One region of the Enterobacter sp. PL_is379 genome, then DNA from elsewhere that is predicted to be linked to it. Evidence: predicted binding sites of a transcription regulator. Region 1 holds the regulator's gene; each other region holds the start of a gene.
The links. Region 1 encodes PurR, which represses purine synthesis genes. Its sites were predicted from a motif close to CANGCAAACGTTTGCNTG; they were not measured.
Positions count from the first base shown of each region.

Region 1 (3,278 bases):
GCTACGGCGCTGGCCTGCTTATGTTTTGGCACCACGCTGGCAGCCACGACCGATCCCAGCCCGAAGAACGCGCCGTGGTTAAGGCTGGTCAGAATACGCGACAGCATCAGCGTGGTGTAGTCCGGCGAAATGGCCGAAAGCACGTTGCCCAGGGTGAAAATCGCCATCAGGAAAATCAGCGCATTGCGGCGCGCGCGGTGCGAAAGGAGAAGCGTCATCAGCGGCGCCCCCACCATCACGCCGATAGCATAGGCGCTGATTAACATCCCTGCCGCAGGGATCGAGACGTCCACGCCGCGGGCGATGACGGGCAGTAACCCCATCGGGGAGAATTCAGTGGTGCCAATCCCAAAAGCGCCAATCGCCAGGGCCAGCAGGGGAAAATTGATTTTCATGCGTCAACTCCGGATGCCGTGTCATGTGGTGACACAGAACAAAGAAGCGGAAAGCATGACATCAATCACAAAAAATGAGAAGTTAACAAAATGGCAAAAGATTTTTGCCAGAGAAGTAACAATCGGGTCGATCGGGAGGGAGAAGGCTCTCCCTCCGCGTAAATCAGTGCAGCGCAGCCGTCAGACCGGCCGCGACAATCAGAGCCAGCACAATAACGGTGGTGAACAGCGAAAACTTCAGATCGGAACTCATCAATTTTTCTCCTTTTAATCCCCCCACGAAAAGTGAGCCTGCTCATTTTTGCATAATTTACGTCAAAAATCTTCCTGGATTTAGGCTGATAAACACTTTACCTCTTCCCCTTTTCATCAAGATAGGACAAAATTCCACGCTAAATTTATTAGCGTACCGGCCATTGACCCCCTCCTGACGTCCCGTGTCGTTTTCCCGGCGTGCCGCAATTCAAGATTGCGTGATAAGGGTGAGAGAAGGCAAACGTTTACCTTCAAGTTTTTCAGGAGTTTAGGATATGGTCTGGAGTGACATTTAATGGCAACAATTAAAGACGTAGCAAAACGCGCAAACGTTTCCACTACAACCGTATCACATGTAATTAACAAAACCCGCTTTGTGGCGGAAGAGACGCGCAACGCCGTCTGGGCAGCGATCAAAGAGCTGCACTATTCGCCAAGTGCGGTTGCGCGCAGCCTCAAGGTTAATCACACCAAGTCCATTGGATTGCTGGCCACCAGCAGTGAAGCGGCCTATTTTGCCGAGATCATTGAAGCGGTTGAGAAAAACTGCTTCCAGAAAGGTTATACCCTGATTCTGGGCAACGCGTGGAACAGCATTGAAAAACAGCGCGCCTATCTGTCGATGATGGCGCAAAAGCGCGTTGATGGCCTGCTGGTAATGTGTTCCGAGTACCCGGAATCCGTGCTGTCGATGCTCGAAGAGTATCGCCATATTCCTATGGTGGTCATGGACTGGGGTGAAGCGCGCGCGGATTTCACTGATTCCGTTATCGATAATGCCTTCGAAGGCGGCTATATGGCCGGTCGTTATCTGATCGAACGCGGTCACCGCGAGATTGGCGTGATCCCCGGTCCGCTGGAGCGCAACACCGGCGCGGGCCGTCTGGCCGGTTTTATGAAAGCGATGGAAGAAGCGCTGATCAACGTGCCGGAAAACTGGATTGTGCAGGGTGACTTTGAGCCGGAGTCGGGCTACCGCGCAATGCAGCAGATCGTCTCCCAGCCACACCGTCCGACCGCCGTTTTCTGCGGGGGTGACATCATGGCAATGGGCGCGCTCTGCGCTGCCGACGAACTGGGTCTGCGTGTACCGCAGGATATTTCCGTGATCGGGTATGACAACGTGCGTAACGCGCGTTTCTTCACGCCAGCGTTAACCACCATTCACCAGCCGAAAGATTCGCTGGGCGAAACGGCCTTCAATATGCTGATGGACAGGATCGTCAACAAACGTGAAGAGTCGCAGTCCATTGAAGTTCACCCGCGTCTTATCGAACGCCGTTCCGTTGCGGACGGTCCGTTCCGCGATTACCGTCGTTAATCGCTTTACGGGGCCAGCTACGCTGGCTCCCGTAACCATTCCCGGTTTAGCGTTTCGCTGTCTCCCAGATAATCCAGCAGCCAGGCCATCGCAGGCGAGACATCACTTTGCTGCCAGGTCAGGCAGCAGGCCGCATCCGGGAACGGATTCTCCAGCGTCAGCTCAACCCACTCTCCGGTATCGATGCGCGGACGCGCGAAATGAACGGGCACCATCGCGACGCACAGTCCGGCGCTGAGGCACGTCGCCGACGATTCCCAGTCAGGGGCCACCACCCGCCGCTGGTTGTCCAGAAGCCAGGTGATACGCTTGGGCAATGAACGGGAGGTATCCTCCAGCACCAGCGACGGCCAGTTGCGCAGCGTATCATCGCTGAGCGGCCCCTCCATCGCCGCCAGCGGATGATCGCTTGCCACCACGCACTTCCAGCTCAGCATCCCCATATCGCGAAAGGCGTAACGTCCCCCGACCGGGATCGCCTGCGTGGCCCCGATTGCCATCTCTGCCCTGCCGTCCGCCAGCGCATCCCAGACGCCGTTGAACACCTCCTGCGAGACCCGCAGCTCGACATCTGAAAAATGACGATAGAAATCGACGATCATCTGCCGGGTACGTTCCGGCTTAACGATGTTATCCACCGCGATGGAAAGATGCCCCCGCCAGCCGTTAGCGATCTGCTGACACTGTTCGCGGGTGATCTGCATTTTTTTGATAACAGAACGCCCTTCCTTCAAAAACCACGCCCCTGCGGGCGTTAATTCCACATCACGATGGCGCCGCTCAAACAGCGGAACCGCCAGCCACTCCTCCAGCTGACGCACCGTGTAGCTGATGGCCGAAGGGACGCGGTGCAGCTCCTGCGCTGCACCGCTAAAGCTGCCGTTACGCGCGACAGCATCGACCACTTCAAGAGAATAATCTGACCACATTTTCTGCCTGCAAAAAATTTGAATGCACCCGCCAAATATTAGCGTTTCACAAGCGGCTTTGCACTCCCTACACTCTGCGCCAACGTACACCTGCCTCCTCAGGAGAATAAGAGAATGCAACCCAGGAAAGGATTTTTAGTCTGGCTCGGCGGCTTAAGCGTGCTGGGCTTTTTGGCCACCGACATGTACCTGCCCGCGTTTGCCGCGATGCAGGAAGACCTGCAAACCCCTGCGGCGGCCATCAGCGCCAGCCTGAGCCTGTTCCTTGCCGGTTTTGCTTTCGCGCAGCTGCTGTGGGGACCGCTCTCGGATCGCTTTGGTCGTAAACCGGTACTGCTGCTGGGTCTGGCCATTTTTGCCGTGGGCTGCCTGGGGATG
Region 1 covers NZ_JBVPGT010000028.1:87,882-91,159, forward strand. Annotated here, with positions in the region: gene AC0TOY_RS11185 (MFS transporter) at 1-395, opposite strand, end outside; gene cydH (cytochrome bd-I oxidase subunit CydH) at 559-648, opposite strand; gene purR (HTH-type transcriptional repressor PurR) at 946-1,971, shown strand; gene punR (DNA-binding transcriptional activator PunR) at 1,989-2,900, opposite strand; gene punC (purine nucleoside transporter PunC) at 3,015-3,278, shown strand, end outside.

Region 2 (3,278 bases), on a different contig from region 1:
ACCGTCATTGAAAACAAGATGAAAGTGGATGAGATGGTGACGGTCCGCGATATCACGCTGACCAGCACCTGCGAACACCATTTCGTGACCATCGACGGTAAAGCGACCGTGGCGTATATCCCCAAAGATACGGTGATTGGCCTGTCGAAGATCAACCGCATCGTGCAGTTCTTTGCTCAGCGTCCGCAGGTGCAGGAGCGCCTGACCCAGCAGATCCTGACCGCGCTGCAAACGCTGCTGGGCACCAATAACGTGGCCGTCTCTATCGACGCGGTTCACTACTGCGTGAAGGCGCGCGGCGTGCGCGATGCCACCAGTGCGACCACCACAACCTCGCTGGGCGGTCTGTTTAAATCGAGCCAGAATACCCGCCAGGAGTTCCTGCGCGCCGTACGTCACCACAACTAAGTCTTACAGGGCAGGGACCATGGAGCGAAACGTCACGCTCGATTTTGTTCGCGGCGTAGCCATTCTCGGTATCCTGCTGCTTAATATCACCGCCTTCGGTTTGCCGAAGGCGGCTTATCTCAATCCTGCATGGTATGGCGACATCACGCGCAGTGATGCCTGGACGTGGGCGATCCTCGACCTCTTTGCGCAGGTCAAATTCCTCACGCTCTTTGCCCTGCTGTTTGGCGCAGGCCTGCAGCTTCTCCTCAAACGCGGTACGCGCTGGATCCAGTCGCGCCTGACGCTGCTGGTTATCCTCGGCTTTATTCACGGCCTGTTCTTCTGGGACGGCGATATTCTTCTCGCGTATGGGTTAGTCGGGCTCATCTGCTGGCGTCTGATTCGCGATGCGCACAGCGTTAAAAGCCTGTTTAACACTGGCGTGATGCTCTATGTCATGGGGCTTGCCGTATTGCTGCTGCTGGGGATGATCTCCGGCGAGGCGACTAACCGTGCCTGGATCCCGGATGCCGCTAACCTGCAGTACGAGCAGTTCTGGAAGCTGAAAGGCGGTACGGAAGCAATAAGCAACCGCGCGGATATGCTGGGGGACAACCTCCTTGCGCTGGGGGCGCAATACGGCTGGCAGCTGGCGGGCATGATGCTGATGGGCGCGTCACTGATGCGCACCGGCTGGCTGAAAGGCGAATTCAGCCTGCGTCACTATCGGCGAACGGGTGTGGGGCTGGTGCTGCTGGGCGTGCTGATTAACCTCCCGGCGGTCATTACGCAGTGGCACATCCACTGGGATTACCGCTGGTGCGCGTTCCTGCTCCAGGTGCCGCGCGAACTGAGCGCACCGTTCCAGACCATCGGCTACGCGGCGCTGATCTATGGCTTCTGGCCAACGCTTTCCCGCCTGTGGATCCTCAGCGCTATCGCCTGCGTGGGCCGTATGGCGTTGAGCAACTACCTCCTGCAAACGCTTCTCTGCACCACGCTTTTCTATCGCTTTGGCCTGTTTATGAAATTCGACCGCCTCACGCTGCTGGCGTTTGTTATCCCGGTCTGGGTGGTTAACCTGGCGTTTTCTGTTCTCTGGCTACGTTATTTCCGCCAGGGACCGCTGGAGTGGGTGTGGCGTCAGTTAACCGCACATGCTTCAGGGGTATCATTGAAAAACACATCCAGATAACGATCTGGATCACAATCATTAACAAAACGGATGTAAGCGTTTTCATGAGTGTGAGCTTCTTCACGTAGTCCCCTTTCTCTCGCTGCCAAAATAGCCACCTTGCTAAACACAGGGGGTGTCTGTGAGTTGCTGCAATCCTTTGAAGGATGGTGAATATGATCACCATTCGTGACGTCGCCCGTCAGGCGGGCGTTTCTGTGGCTACCGTCTCGCGCGTGCTGAACAACAGCGCGCTGGTCAGCCCTGAAACCCGTGAAACCGTAATGAAAGCCGTGACCCAGCTCGGGTACCGGCCAAATGCCAATGCGCAGGCGCTTGCGACGCAGGTCAGCGACACCATCGGCGTGGTGGTGATGGATGTATCAGATGCCTTTTTCGGCGCGCTGGTGAAAGCGGTCGACGTGGTCGCCCAGCAGCATCAGAAATACGTCCTGATCGGCAACAGCTATCATGAGGCGGAAAAAGAGCGCCATGCCATCGAAGTGCTGATCCGCCAGCGCTGTAACGCCTTGATTGTCCACTCAAAAGCCTTGAGCGATGAAGAGCTAACCGGCTTTATGGATCAGATCCCGGGCATGGTGCTGATTAACCGTATCGTCCCCGGCTATGCCCATCGCTGCGTCGGGCTGGATAACGTCAGCGGTGCCATGATGGCCACGAAAATGCTCATTAACAACGGGCATCAGCGGATTGGCTATCTGGCCTCCAGCCATCAGATTGAAGATGACGACCTGCGGCGCGAGGGATGGCAAAACGCCCTGAAAGAGCACGGCATGATGCCATCCGAAAGCTGGGTGGGAACCGGTACGCCGGACATGCAGGGCGGTGAAGCGGCGATGGTGGAACTGCTGGGCCGCAACCTGCAGCTGTCTGCGGTGTTTGCCTATAACGACAGCATGGCGGCAGGGGCCCTGACGGCGCTGAAAGACAACGGCATTGCGGTGCCACAGCATTTATCACTCATTGGCTTTGATGATATTCCGATTGCCCGTTACACCGACCCGCAGCTGACAACGGTGCGCTACCCCATTGCCTCTATGGCGAAACTGGCGACTGAGCTGGCGTTACAGGGGGCGGCAGGGCTGCTGGATCCGGGCGCAACGCACTGTTTCATGCCGACTTTAGTGCGTCGCCACTCCGTCGCGGCCAGGCAAACTGTGGTTCCGATCACTAACTGATTACATGAGGTGATGTAACCGTTTTCAATCTGTGAGTAAATTCACAGTATCTTAACAAGGCGCTGACTATGATGTCAGCGTTTTAGGAGCTGAAACGCTATGTAACGGTGATTATTCACTTTCACTATAGCCAACGTGCCGCAAACAACGAATAAAACGCATTTCTGGAGCGTTACCGAACACGGAAGATAGAAATTTTATAAGTGAACTTCGGCTGTCAGTAACGTTTTATTAACACCTGCCCGCCGATCGTTATTCACAAGAACTACCCTGCATAAAAAAACCGGAGATACCATGAATAAGAAGGTGTTGACCCTTTCTGCTGTAATGGCAAGCATGCTTTTTGGTGCAGCAGCGCACGCTGCGGATACCCGTATTGGTGTGACCATCTATAAATACGACGACAACTTCATGTCTGTTGTGCGTAAAGCGATTGAGAAAGATGCGAAAGCAGCGCCAGACGTTCAGCTGCTGATGAACGACTCCCAGAACGACCAGTCCAAACAGAACGATCA
Region 2 covers NZ_JBVPGT010000023.1:141,581-144,858, reverse strand. Annotated here, with positions in the region: gene folE (GTP cyclohydrolase I FolE) at 1-408, shown strand, start outside; gene yeiB (DUF418 domain-containing protein YeiB) at 428-1,585, shown strand; gene galS (HTH-type transcriptional regulator GalS) at 1,741-2,763, shown strand; gene mglB (galactose/glucose ABC transporter substrate-binding protein MglB) at 3,058-3,278, shown strand, end outside.
Region 2: galS (HTH-type transcriptional regulator GalS) is a predicted target of PurR. The motif match lies at 1,615-1,632, and genes of this name have one in related genera.

Region 3 (3,278 bases), on a different contig from region 1:
TGGTGATATCGCGATCGTTTGGCACCACTTTCGCCCACGGGTTGTGCGCTGCCAGCAGCTCTTCCACGGTCGGAATAGACACATCTTTTTTCAGTTTAATGGTGAAGGCCTGGCTGTGGCAGCGCAGTGCGCCGATACGTACGCACAGACCGTCAACCGGAATGGTGTTCGCGGTATTGAGGATTTTGTTGGTCTCAGCCTGGCCTTTCCACTCTTCGCGGGTCTGGCCGTTATCCAGCTGCTTGTCGATCCACGGGATCAGGCCACCGGCCAGCGGTACGCCAAAGTTATCCACCGGCAGTTCGCCGCTGCGGGTCAGTTGGGTCACTTTACGCTCGATATCCAGAATAGCGGATGCCGGGTTTGCCAGCTCGGTCGCAACGCTCTGGTGCAGTTGGCCCATCTGGGTCAGCAGCTCGCGCATGTGACGCGCACCGCCGCCGGACGCCGCCTGGTAGGTCGCCACGGAGACCCACTCCACCAGATCCTGCGCGAACAGGCCGCCGAGGGACATCAGCATCAGGCTGACGGTGCAGTTGCCGCCGACAAAGGTTTTCACTCCATTGTTCAGGCCATCGGTGATCACGCCCTGGTTAACCGGGTCGAGAATGATGATGGCATCGTCTTTCATGCGCAGCGACGAGGCCGCGTCAATCCAGTAGCCCTGCCAGCCGCTTTCACGCAGCTTTGGATAGATTTCGTTGGTATAATCGCCGCCCTGGCAGGTCACAATAATGTCGAGCGCCTTCAGCGCTTCCAGATCGTAAGCATCCTGCAACGTGCCTGTGGTACAACCAAAGGACGGAGCAGCCTGGCCGAGCTGGGAAGTGGAGAAGAAGACCGGGCGGATAGCGTCGAAATCGCGCTCTTCAACCATGCGTTGCATGAGTACAGAGCCGACCATACCGCGCCAGCCGATAAAACCAACGTTTTTCATAGCATTTTTTTCCTGCTGAGGGTGTGTGCTGTTTGTGCAAGCCAGTATTGAACTGGGATATGCTTCACATTACAAAATGCTGCCAAAGTCGCAAGCGAAATTAATCGATGATTGCCCGGCAATCAGAAATACAGCTAATTATCATAATAACCATAGAGAATTTCAGGGATAATTTACATGAGTGAAATCATTTCCGCAGCGGTTTTATTGATTCTGATAATGGATCCACTGGGTAACCTGCCGATCTTCATGTCGGTGCTGAAGCACACCGAGCCGAAGCGCCGCCGGGCGATCATGATCCGCGAGCTGCTCATCGCCCTGCTGGTGATGTTTATCTTCCTGTTTGCCGGGGAAAAGATCCTCGCATTCCTGAACCTGCGCGCCGAAACCGTGTCGATTTCCGGCGGGATTATTCTGTTCCTGATTGCCATTAAGATGATTTTCCCGAGCGCGGAAGGCAGCAGCAGCGGCCTGCCTGCGGGTGAAGAGCCGTTTATTGTGCCGCTGGCGATCCCGCTGGTTGCCGGGCCAACGATTCTGGCGACGCTGATGCTGCTGTCGCATCAGTATCCAAACCAGATGAGTCATCTGGTGATTGCCCTGCTGATCGCCTGGGGCGGGACGTTTATTATCCTGCTGCAGTCGTCCCTGTTCCTGCGCCTGCTGGGTGAGAAAGGGGTGAACGCGCTGGAACGCCTGATGGGGCTGATTCTGGTCATGATGGCGACGCAGATGTTCCTGGACGGGATCCGGGCGTGGATGAAAGGATGACTTTCTCCCTCTCCCCGTGGGAGAGGGTCGGGGTGAGGGCATCAGGCCGCAGAGGGCAGCCCATCTACCCCTTACGAATCAAATACCGGTACGGCAGCGCCTCGGTCTGCTGTGCCACCAGCTCATGTTCCATAAAGGTACAAAAACCGGGAATATCGCGGGTTGTGGCCGGGTCATCGGCAATAATCAACAGCGTTTCACCGGTCTGCATATTGCGCACGGTCTTACGTACCATCATTACCGGTTCCGGGCAGCGAAGGCCCTGGGCATCAAGGGTGTGGTCTGGGCTGGAAAACAGGTCGGTCATGATCTTCTCGGTCAGATAAAAACGGCTGTAGTTTACGCCCGGTTGCGATCAATGCAAACCAGGTTAACGATTGCGTAAAAACTAACCATTGCAATGTCCTGCCAAAGCAGTATCATGCTGCGGTTTTTATTGGGTTCCCTCACCCCAACGTATAAAAAGGTCACAATATGACGTCGTTTTCCGAATCTCAGCGCGTAAAAGCGTTGTTCTGGCTTTCGCTTTTCCATTTGCTGGTGATCACCTCCAGCAACTATCTGGTGCAGCTCCCGATCTCCATCTTTGGTTTTCATACCACCTGGGGCGCGTTCAGTTTTCCGTTTATTTTCCTCGCGACCGATTTGACCGTGCGTATCTTTGGCGCACCGCTGGCTCGCCGCATTATTTTTTCGGTCATGCTCCCGGCGCTGTTCATCTCGTACGTGATTTCGTCTCTGTTTTATATGGGAAGCTGGCAGGGCTTTGAGGCGTTAACCCACTTTAACCTGTTTGTCGCCCGTATCGCCGCCGCCAGCTTTATGGCCTACGCGCTGGGGCAGATCCTCGACGTGCACGTGTTTAACCGCCTGCGGCAAAATCACCGCTGGTGGATGGCGCCCACCGCCTCCACGCTGTTCGGTAACGTGAGCGATACGCTGGCCTTCTTCTTCATCGCCTTCTGGCGCAGCCCGGATGCGTTCATGGCCGAACACTGGATGGAAATCGCGCTGGTGGACTACTGCTTCAAGGTCCTCATCAGCATTGTCTTCTTCCTGCCGATGTACGGCGTACTGCTCAATATGCTGCTGAAAAGGCTGGCAGATAAATCTGAAATCACCGCATTGCAGGCAGGTTAAAGGTTCGCTTTATCAGTTGTGATAAGATGAGCGAATGAGCCGTTATGGCCGTTTATCGAAAGGAAGAAGTCAATGCGCAATCTGGTTAAATATGTCGGGATTGGCCTGCTGGTTGTGGGTCTTGCAGCCTGTGATAACAGCGACACGAAAACGCCTGCTCAGGGCGCATCCGCAGAGAGCAACGCGACCGGCCAGCCGGTTAATCTGATGGATGGCAAACTCAGTTTCTCTCTGCCAGCCGATATGACTGACCAGAGCGGCAAGCTGGGCACCCAGGCGAACAACATGCACGTTTACTCCGACGCAACCGGGCAGAAAGCGGTCATTGTGATTGTGGGCGACGACACCAGCGAAGATCTGGCCGTTCTGTCCAAACGTCTGGAAGATCAGCAGCGCGGCCGCGACCCGCAGCTGCAGGTCGTGACCAATA
Region 3 covers NZ_JBVPGT010000020.1:91,069-94,346, forward strand. Annotated here, with positions in the region: gene asd (aspartate-semialdehyde dehydrogenase) at 1-937, opposite strand, end outside; gene yhgN (NAAT family transporter YhgN) at 1,115-1,708, shown strand; gene tusA (sulfurtransferase TusA) at 1,773-2,015, opposite strand; gene AC0TOY_RS03070 (7-cyano-7-deazaguanine/7-aminomethyl-7-deazaguanine transporter) at 2,183-2,848, shown strand; gene AC0TOY_RS03075 (DcrB family lipoprotein) at 2,921-3,278, shown strand, end outside.
Region 3: tusA (sulfurtransferase TusA) is a predicted target of PurR. The motif match lies at 2,075-2,092, and genes of this name have one in related genera.